DNA from 2 places in the Arthrobacter sp. FW305-BF8 genome. Region 1 is predicted to be linked to the other one. Evidence: predicted binding sites of a transcription regulator. Region 1 holds the regulator's gene; the other holds the start of a gene.

Region 1 (4,416 bases):
CCACCCTCGCGCTGCAGACCCAGATCGTGGGCCGTGACCTCCCGCGGCTGCTGGAGAGCCTCAAACCGGCACTCGACCGGCCCGTGAAGGTGGCACTGGTCAAGGGCCGCGCGAACTACGTCTGCAGGCACAAGCTGGAGGGCGGCTTTCCCTCCGAGGAACCCTCGGAGGGCCAGCTCTTCTCGCTGGGCGAGGACACCAGCGTTCCGCACTTCGCCGCGGCGATGGGCGGTCCCTCGTCGCAGCTCGGCAAGGAGGTGGTCAGACTCCGGGAATGGGCGGAGCAGACCACCACGGGCGACCGTGACGAGCTCCTTCCCGGCGTCACGGACCGGGCCTGGCGGCAGGTGTCCGTCACGTCCATGGAATGCCTCGGCGCGCAGAAATGCCCCCTCGCCGAAGAATGCTTCAGCGAGCTTGCCCGGCACAACGCCACGGAAGCCGACGTCGTGGTGACCAACCACGCCATGCTGGCCGTCAGCGCCTTCGAGGGCCTGGCGGTGCTGCCTGAGTACGACGTCGTGGTGGTGGATGAGGCCCACGAGCTCCAGGACCGGGTGACCGGCGCGGTTTCGGGGCAGCTGTCGGTGGCCATGGTCCATGCCGCGGCCTCCGGCGCCCGCAAGCACACCGGGATCACTGTTGACGCGCTCAACACAGCGGCAGCAAACCTGGAGGTCGCCCTCGCCGGCGTTCCCAGCGGCTTGCTGCCGAACGGCCTGAACGACGAGCAGCTGGATTGTGTGGACCAGCTTCGTGAGGCCTGCCGGGCGGCGCTGTCGGACTCCAAGGGGGACAGCAACACAACGGCCGACGGCGGGCGGCAGCTTGCGCGCTCCCGTCTGCTGGTGATTTTGGAGCTTTGCGAACGTTTGATTGCGGCGCGCGAAAACCGTGAGGTGGTCTGGTTCTCCCGGAACAGCACGTTTGATCCCCAACAGGGATACTCGGCGCCGGACGAGACTGCCCCGGCTCTGGTCAACATCGCCCCACTGAGCGTCGCAGGCAGGCTGCGTGAAGGCCTGTTCGCCGGCCATACAGTGGTGCTGACGTCGGCCACGCTGGCCATCGGCTCTGCCTTCGAACCCGCCGCAGGCGGACTGGGGCTGGTCGGCGACGGTGCGCCGAGCTGGACCGGCGTCGACGTGGGTTCGCCCTTCGACTACCCCCGGCAGGGCATCCTCTATGTGGCACGGCACCTGCCGAAACCGGGCCGCGGCACTTCGCCGGAGGCGCTGGACGAACTCGAGTCCCTCATCCGCGCCTCCGGCGGGGGAGCGCTCTGCCTGTTCTCCTCACGACGGGCGGCCGAGGAAGCGGCGGACGCCCTGCGCACGCGGCTGGATGTCAGCATTCTCTGCCAGGGCGAATCCACTATGACGGCACTGGTGAAGCAGTTCGCCGACGAGCCTGATACGTGCCTGTTCGGCACGATGTCCCTGTGGCAGGGCGTCGACGTGCCGGGCGGATCGTGCCGCCTGGTGGTCATTGACAGGATCCCCTTCCCGCGCCCGGACGACCCCCTGATGACCGCGCGGTCCCGGGCCGTTGCCCAGGCCGGCGGCAACGGGTTCATGTCCGTGTCCGCCACGCACGCGGCCATCAGGCTGGCCCAGGGGGCAGGACGGCTCATTCGGTCCGCGAACGACAAGGGAGTGGTGGCAGTGCTGGATTCCCGGCTGTCCACGGAACGCTATGGCGGGTTCCTGCGGGCTGCCCTGCCGCCGTTCTGGCCGACGACCGACAAGAAGACCGCCGTCGCAGCGCTCGAACGGCTCGCCGGCGCACAGGCGTGAAAAGCCCCGGGCTATAACAGCCCGGGGCTAACGTTGCAGCGGCTACAGCGAGCGGAGTACGGACACCACCTTGCCCATGACGACGGCGTGGTCGCCCAGGATGGGTTCGTACTGCGTGTTCTGCGGAAGCAGCCACGTGTGCCCGTCCCGCTGCCGGAAGGTCTTGACCGTCGCCTCGTCGTCGAGCAGCGCAGCGACGATGTCGCCGTTGACCGCGTCGCTTTGCCGCCGGACCACCACCCAGTCGCCGTCGCAGATGGCGGCGTCCACCATGGAGTCCCCTGCGACCTTGAGCATGAACAGTTCGCCGTGGCCCACCAACTGGCGTGGCAGCGGCATCAGGTCCTCCACCATCTGGTCCGCAAGGACGGGGCCGCCGGCGGCGATGCGGCCGACCAGCGGCACCATTGCGGTGTCCATCGCGCTGGGCAGTTCGGATACGGACGCGCCTGCGGCGCTCAGGGCCGGGGCCTTGTCAGCGCCGCCGGTTTTTGCCGTCCCTGCATCCAGGGTGAGCGGCATCAGGACCTCCATGGCGCGCGGCCGCTTCGGGTCGCGCCGGAGGTAGCCAAGCTTTTCCAGCTGCGAGAGCTGGTGGGTCACGCTGGATAGGCTGGCCAGGCCGACGGTGTCGCCGATTTCCCTCATCGACGGCGGGTAGCCGTTGTCGTTGACCGAGCGCTGGATGGTTTCCAGGATCTTTTTCTGCCGGACGGTGAGTCCCTTGGGGGTCCGCTGAGACCGCGGGCTGCGCTGGGGAGCCTTGCCGTCAGAGGCCTGTGCTGCCATGTTCGCCAACGCCTTTCCGTTCCTCCCGGCCGCGGTAGCTGCAGTGGCCGGGAACTTCCGGCCTGAAAATGTCAGACCCTGCTGATCAACTGCAGATGTGGTTGTTCTGTGATTTCCAACGTAGGCCAGCCATAGTGCTTTTTCAAACATTTGTTCTAGCGAGTCTCGACTTAATTCGTCGATAGGTGCTAAAACTAGGAAAAGCAAAGTTCGAACATGTGTTCTAGTGAGGGCCGCTTGGCAGCCCGGTGTTCGAACTGTTTGTTCGAACACGAGGCAGCACAACTTGGTCCAGGAGGGCTCACGCCATGTCAGCTTCAACAGCAGCATCAACTTCAACGGCAATGTCCCGTTCGGCCGCAATGCCTTCAAAGGCAATGTCCAGTTCAATGGCGGCGTCCCGGACGGGGAAGCCACCGCGGCTTCGTCTGACCCGCCGTGGCCGCATTGTCCTGATCGGTCTGCCGCTTGTTCTGCTGGCTGCCGCTATCCTGTCCCTGACCGGGCTCCTGAACTCCCCGGCCAAGGCTGCAGACAATGCCGGTGGCCTGACGGTTACGCCCACGGTTTCGGTCACGGTGCAGCCCGGTGAATCACTCTGGGCCATCGCCGGGCAGGTCGACCCGGACCGCGATCCCCGGGACGTGATCGCGGACATCGTCCAGCTCAATAACCTCCAGGCCGGCAAAGTCATGCCCGGTCAGCAGCTGTTTGTGCCCAACAAGTAGGGGTGATTGGGCGCGGTTTCGGCTGGCCGGAACCGTCACAGTTTCCGGCCAGCCCTCCGGGTTACTTAAACTGTCCTAGTGACTGACCAGCTTGAGCGACTGAACCGACTGCCCCTGCGGACCAACCTGAGGGGGTTGTCCCCCTATGGCGCCCCCCAGCTTGATGTTCCGATCCTGCTCAACGTCAACGAGAACACGCATGGCGTGCCCGCCGACGTGCGGGCGGCCATCACGTCGGCCGTATCCGAGGCCGCCGCCGGGCTCAACCGGTACCCCGATCGCGAATTTACTGAACTCCGGGAAGCCCTGGCTGAATACCTCGGCCACGGGCTGGGCGCGGACAACCTCTGGGCGGCCAACGGCTCCAACGAGGTCCTGCAGCAGATCCTCCAGGCGTTTGGCGGCCCGGGCCGGTCACTCCTGAGCTTCCCGCCGACGTACTCCATGTACCCGCTGCTCGCCAGCGGCACGGACACCGCCTACATCGCCGGCAGGCGTGCCGACGACTACGGCCTCAGCGCAGAGTCCGCGGCGAACCAGGTGCGGGAACTCCAGCCAAACATCGTCTTCCTGTGCTCACCCAACAACCCCACCGGCACCGGCCTGGGCCTGGACGTGGTGGAAGCCGTCTATGAGGCTGGCGAGGCCAGTCAGGCGGTCGTCGTCGTGGACGAGGCCTACCACGAGTTTGCACACGACGGCACGCCCAGCGCCCTCACCCTGCTGCCCGGCCGGGAGCGGCTCATCGTCTCCCGGACCATGAGCAAGGCGTTCGCTCTTGCCGGCGCCCGCCTCGGCTACATGGCTGCCGCCCCGGAGGTGACCGACGCCCTCCGGTTGGTGCGCCTTCCCTACCACCTGTCGGCCGTCACGCAGGCAACCGCCCTCGCGGCGCTGCAGCACCGCGAGGCGCTCATGGCCGATGTCCAAGACATCAAACGGCAGCGTGACCGGATTGTCGCGGAACTGACGCGGATGGGGCTGCGGCCCGCGGCGTCCGATTCCAACTACGTCTTCTTCGGTGGGCTGGAGAACCCCCATGAGGTCTGGCAGGGACTGCTGGATGCAGGGGTGCTCGTCCGCGACGTCGGCATCGCCGGCCA
Region 2 (4,416 bases), on a different replicon from region 1:
TCGCGTGTCATAGGCACAGGGCCCGCCAGCGAAGGGGACTCCGAGACAAACTTGAACGTCGTTTGGTGACCGATGAAGCGGACGAAGTCATCGTGCCAGGAGTTCGCGACTGCGGGGCGGTTAGTGACAATCAGGACCCGCCGGACGTCCAGGGTCCGCATCAGGTCGTATGTCGTCAGTGTCTTGCCGAACCGCGGCTTGGCATTCCAAAGGACCTCGCTCTGCCCTGACTGCTGGAAAGCAGCCACTGCCTGGTCGACGGCTGCCTGCTGCTCGGGGCGCAGGACGTAGTCCTCTTCCACCCCTGTGCTCAACAAATCAGAGAAATCTTGGCCCGCGAAGTCATTGAAGTAATCTAGTGACCTCTTCGGAGCAACCTTAAAGTGATGCCATTCCGTGCGCTTGGGCTGGGTCTCGCGATCGACGCCTTGCTGGTGAAGATAGGCGTGGAAGTCCTTGTCGGTAAAACGCCCGCCGGTTTCAGACGTGAACAAGGCTCGGCGTGCCCACAGTTTCTTCTTCTCGACGGACAGCTGGGATGCCTGCTGTGCAATACGGGCGTCGGCGGTCTGCTGTTCCGTGTACCCGATTTTCTCCCAGCCGTCGTACTTGGGGATGTCGGACGTCGTCCATGAGTAGATCAGCGGCGTGATTTCGCGGAACGTGCTGATGTTCGGACTAGGCACCGGCCCTCACTTTCTTGTGGACCTTGTCGATCCGGCACACTTGATAGCTGTCGTAGAAGGTGAAATCGAAGCCGCCGTCGTCGCGTAACGAGGCGAGTGTGAACGGCTCACGCTGCACCATGCCTGGGGCTCCTTCAACCCGGTTCCACCACGAGAACTGGATGTCCTGGCCCTCCGAGTTCTGGCCGGTTAGGGTGTTCCCGCGGGCGATGTTCGTGTCGATGAGAAACACTGCCGCCCGGCGTAGGTCGGTGTTCGGGCCGCAGGGAGTGCCGTGGGTTTGGTGGAAGCCCAGGAACTCGGCGAGCATGATCGCCTTCGCGTCCTGGTGGTTGTCCTCAAGCAGCTCGATGCCGTAGATAGAGGCCAGTGCGAACAACGACTCTTCCGGCCACTCCTCGACCGGGTACCGCTTCTCGATCGCGTTAAGCTTGCGACGCAGGATCGCGACCAGGAAGTTGCCGTCCCCCGCTGCAGGTTCAAGGAAGGTCTTGTCGACGAAGTCGCGGCCGGCCTCCAACTCATCGCGGACCAAGTCGAGCATCCGGTTGACCATGTGACGTGGGGTGAAGACCTCCCCATAGCTCTTGACCCGATGGCGCGACTTCACGACCAGCTCCTCAATGAAAGTCTCTGTCACCGTCACTGGCGCCACCCGTGCCTCAATGTATGAACGGAGCCCGTGGCGTAGGGGTCGTCGGTCGCTGACCGGTCATCTCGTGATGGCGACACATGCACTCCAATTCTGCAAGCCGAGTCTTCGGGCAATGATCGGCTGGGGCCCCAACCGGAAGGCGTTGCGAGCAAAGCGCCAACCCTGCCTAACATTACCTGCGAGATCTCGAGGTCCTTGGCTGCCGACTCATGGCTTCTGCAGGAACTTCGCCTGGGGTCGCCATCCCGGCCCCTGACGCTACTCTGGTATCGGTCAGCAGGGGCCGTCAGCGGCCGCTGCGGTGGGCAGCAGCCCCTCCTCCGTAAGGTCCACAAGCATCTGTTGGTTGCTCTGTCCTAGCCAGGGGCTACCATTGAATCTTATCGAACAGATATTCGAATAAGGTGTGTTGTGGGCGTGATTATTGGTCCCCGCATGATAGATGCGGGCGCTTCGTTGTTGTCGGTGCTGGTCTCTCCGGTGCCGGTGGCGGCGGGGTTCCCGTCGCCGGCGCAGGACTACTTTGATGGCCGGCTCGACCTGAACGCGCACCTGATTAAAGACGTCACGAGCACCTATGTGGTGCGGGTCTCCGGAGAGTCGATGACCGGCGCCGGGATCAGCGACGGGGATGAGCTGATCGTGAACCGTGCCCTGGAGCCGCACGACGGGGCCGTGGTCGTGGCCGTACTGGACGGGGAGCTGACCATCAAGCGTCTGCGGATCACACCCACCGGTGTGGTGCTTCAAGCGGAAAACCCGGCGTACCCGGACATCGAGGTCCCTGCCCTCTCGGACCTGACCATCTGGGGTGTAGCGACCAGGTGCTTACATCATGTCTAACGCGCGCTTTTCCATTAAGCGGGAACGAAATGCCTCTTCTGCGGTGCTGGATGTCTAAGCCGGCATTGATGCGGCACATGCCCCAGATCGCGCACGTTGACGTGAACTGCTTCTACGCCTCCGCGGAGCGGGCGTTCAACCCTTCCCTGGAGGGCAAGCCCGTGATCGTGCTGTCCAACAATGACGGGTGCGCTGTTACCCGCTCCCCCGAAGCCAAAGCCTTGGGCATCGGCATGGGCGATCCCTGGTTCAAGCTCGCCCCGCGGGCGAAGGAATGGGGCCTGGTCGCGTTGTCCAGCAATTACGAGCTGTACGGGGACATCAGTGCCAGGGTGATGGACTTGCTGGGCCGGTACTCGGCTTGGCTGGAGGTCTACAGCATCGACGAAGCCTTCCTCGGCGTCAAAGGCACTCCCGACGAACTGGCCGCGATGGGCCGGTCCATGAAGGCGGCCGTCCGGCGGAACGTCGGAGTGCCGGTCTGTGTCGGGATCGCACCGACGAAGACGCTGGCAAAGTTGGCCAACAAGTGGGCGAAGAACAACAAAGCCTTCGCCGGGGTGTGCCACTGGGACTCCGTTCCCGCTGCCGAGCGGGAGGCCCTGCTGGGCCGGCTGTCCGTCGAGGAAGTGTGGGGCATCGCCGGCCGGCTGACCCGGCGGCTGAACGTAATGGGCATCTTCACCATCGCCGACCTGGTCCGGGCCGACCCGGTCACGATCCGGGACAAGTTCAACGTGGTCATGATGCGCACCGTCTTGGAACTGCAGGGCACTCCCTGCATCCCCATGGAGGAAGAACGGATCGGTCGGGACCAGCTGATCTTCTCCCGCTCCTTCGCCAAACCCATCACCACGGCCGCGGGGATCCGGCAGGTCATGAGCGTCTACGGACAGCAAGCCTCAGCGCGGCTGGCCAAACACAGGCTGCAGGCCAAGGTCCTGACCGCGTTTGCCGGCACCTCGCACTTCAACCCCAACGACACCTCGTACCCCTCGGTGTGCGTTCCGTTGCCGATGCCCACGGCCGACCCGGTGATCCTGACAAAGGCCGGCCACGCTCTCCTGCCCCGGATTGTCGAGGGCGTCCGGTACGCCCGGGCAGGGATCATGGTCACCGACCTGCGCCCCACCGGCAACCAGGCGCCGCTGTCACTGTTCGAGAACCCGCACGAGGAACGCCACATCGGAACCCTGCTGGAGGACGTCACCCGCCGGTACGGGCGCGGTTCCATCGGCCTGGGCCACGGCGGGATCAGGGGCGGGCCGGACTGGACCATGAAACGCGACATGCTCTCCCCCAGATACACCACCCACTGGGACGAACTCCCCCTCGTCAAAGCCGCCTAACCACACCCCAGCACCACCAAGGAACTAAACCTCATGACCGTCACCACAGAAGCCCCCACCCTCAACGCATCAGTGGACGTCCGCTTCACCACCGCAGGCACTCCCCTGGCCGTCCGCTACGACGGCCGCATCTGGGCCGTCACCGAAGAACCTGTCCACTGGTTCACCAGGGACTCATGGTGGGAGACCCGCCGAAGTGTCCCCGTAGGCGTAGGAAACGTCGTCGACATCGAACACTGGCGTGTCCAGGTTCGTCTCGGCGGGTCCGACTCGCAGCTGCGGACCTTTGAACTGCGCCGCGAACCCCTTGCGGAACAGTGGCTGCTGGAGGCCATCACTGATTGCTGAACCCGATCATGCGTAGCGTACGGCCATGGGAATCGGCGCTGCGGCACGTTCGAGCTGCGCCGCGGTGCGCGTCGAAGGGTCTACCAGGCACCTCGGGCAGATGGGGCTGCACTTGAGTGTGGCCAGGGTGGCCCATGGATGCTAGTCGATGATTTGGACCTTGACATCCGTTTGATGGTCAACACCTGCATAGTTCAAATATCCACGAAGCTTGGGAGATACACCGAGGTCGTCGAGAGGTTCGGAAGGAAGGGGTGTGTGAATCACCCGCGCGTCGTCACCAACAGGTACGTATTCGAAGTTTTCCTGTCGGACTGCGTTGTGATCGAACACAAAGTTTGCGATGCACTCACCGTCTAAAAACTTAACACCGAGCTGGCGGATTGTTCGGTCGTCCCTGCTTGCTCCGTGAATGCCGATCAGGAATGTGTCCGACTGGGGCACAGGTCCGCTCAGTTCATATTTCACAATGAAGGACCCGTTGCCTGGGTACAGGGAAACAGAAGTGAGTGAAGGCACTGTGGTTGTCATTCAC

Evidence for each region. Region 1 encodes LexA, which represses DNA repair genes until DNA is damaged. Its sites were predicted from a motif close to TCGAACANNTGTTCGA; they were not measured.
Region 2: LFT45_RS23085 (LexA family protein) is a predicted target of LexA. The motif match lies at 1,725-1,740, and genes of this name have one in related genera.

Annotation. Positions count from the first base shown of each region.
Region 1 covers NZ_CP084561.1:1,863,743-1,868,158, forward strand. Annotated here, with positions in the region: gene LFT45_RS08315 (ATP-dependent DNA helicase) at 1-1,796, shown strand, start outside; gene lexA (transcriptional repressor LexA) at 1,839-2,585, opposite strand; gene LFT45_RS08325 (LysM peptidoglycan-binding domain-containing protein) at 2,963-3,313, shown strand; gene LFT45_RS08330 (histidinol-phosphate transaminase) at 3,392-4,416, shown strand, end outside.
Region 2 covers NZ_CP084563.1:40,529-44,944, forward strand. Annotated here, with positions in the region: gene LFT45_RS23075 (DEAD/DEAH box helicase family protein) at 1-686, opposite strand, end outside; gene LFT45_RS23080 (hypothetical protein) at 679-1,296, opposite strand; gene LFT45_RS23085 (LexA family protein) at 1,753-2,184, shown strand; gene LFT45_RS23090 (Y-family DNA polymerase) at 2,253-3,533, shown strand; gene LFT45_RS23095 (hypothetical protein) at 3,567-3,881, shown strand; gene LFT45_RS23100 (hypothetical protein) at 4,023-4,412, opposite strand.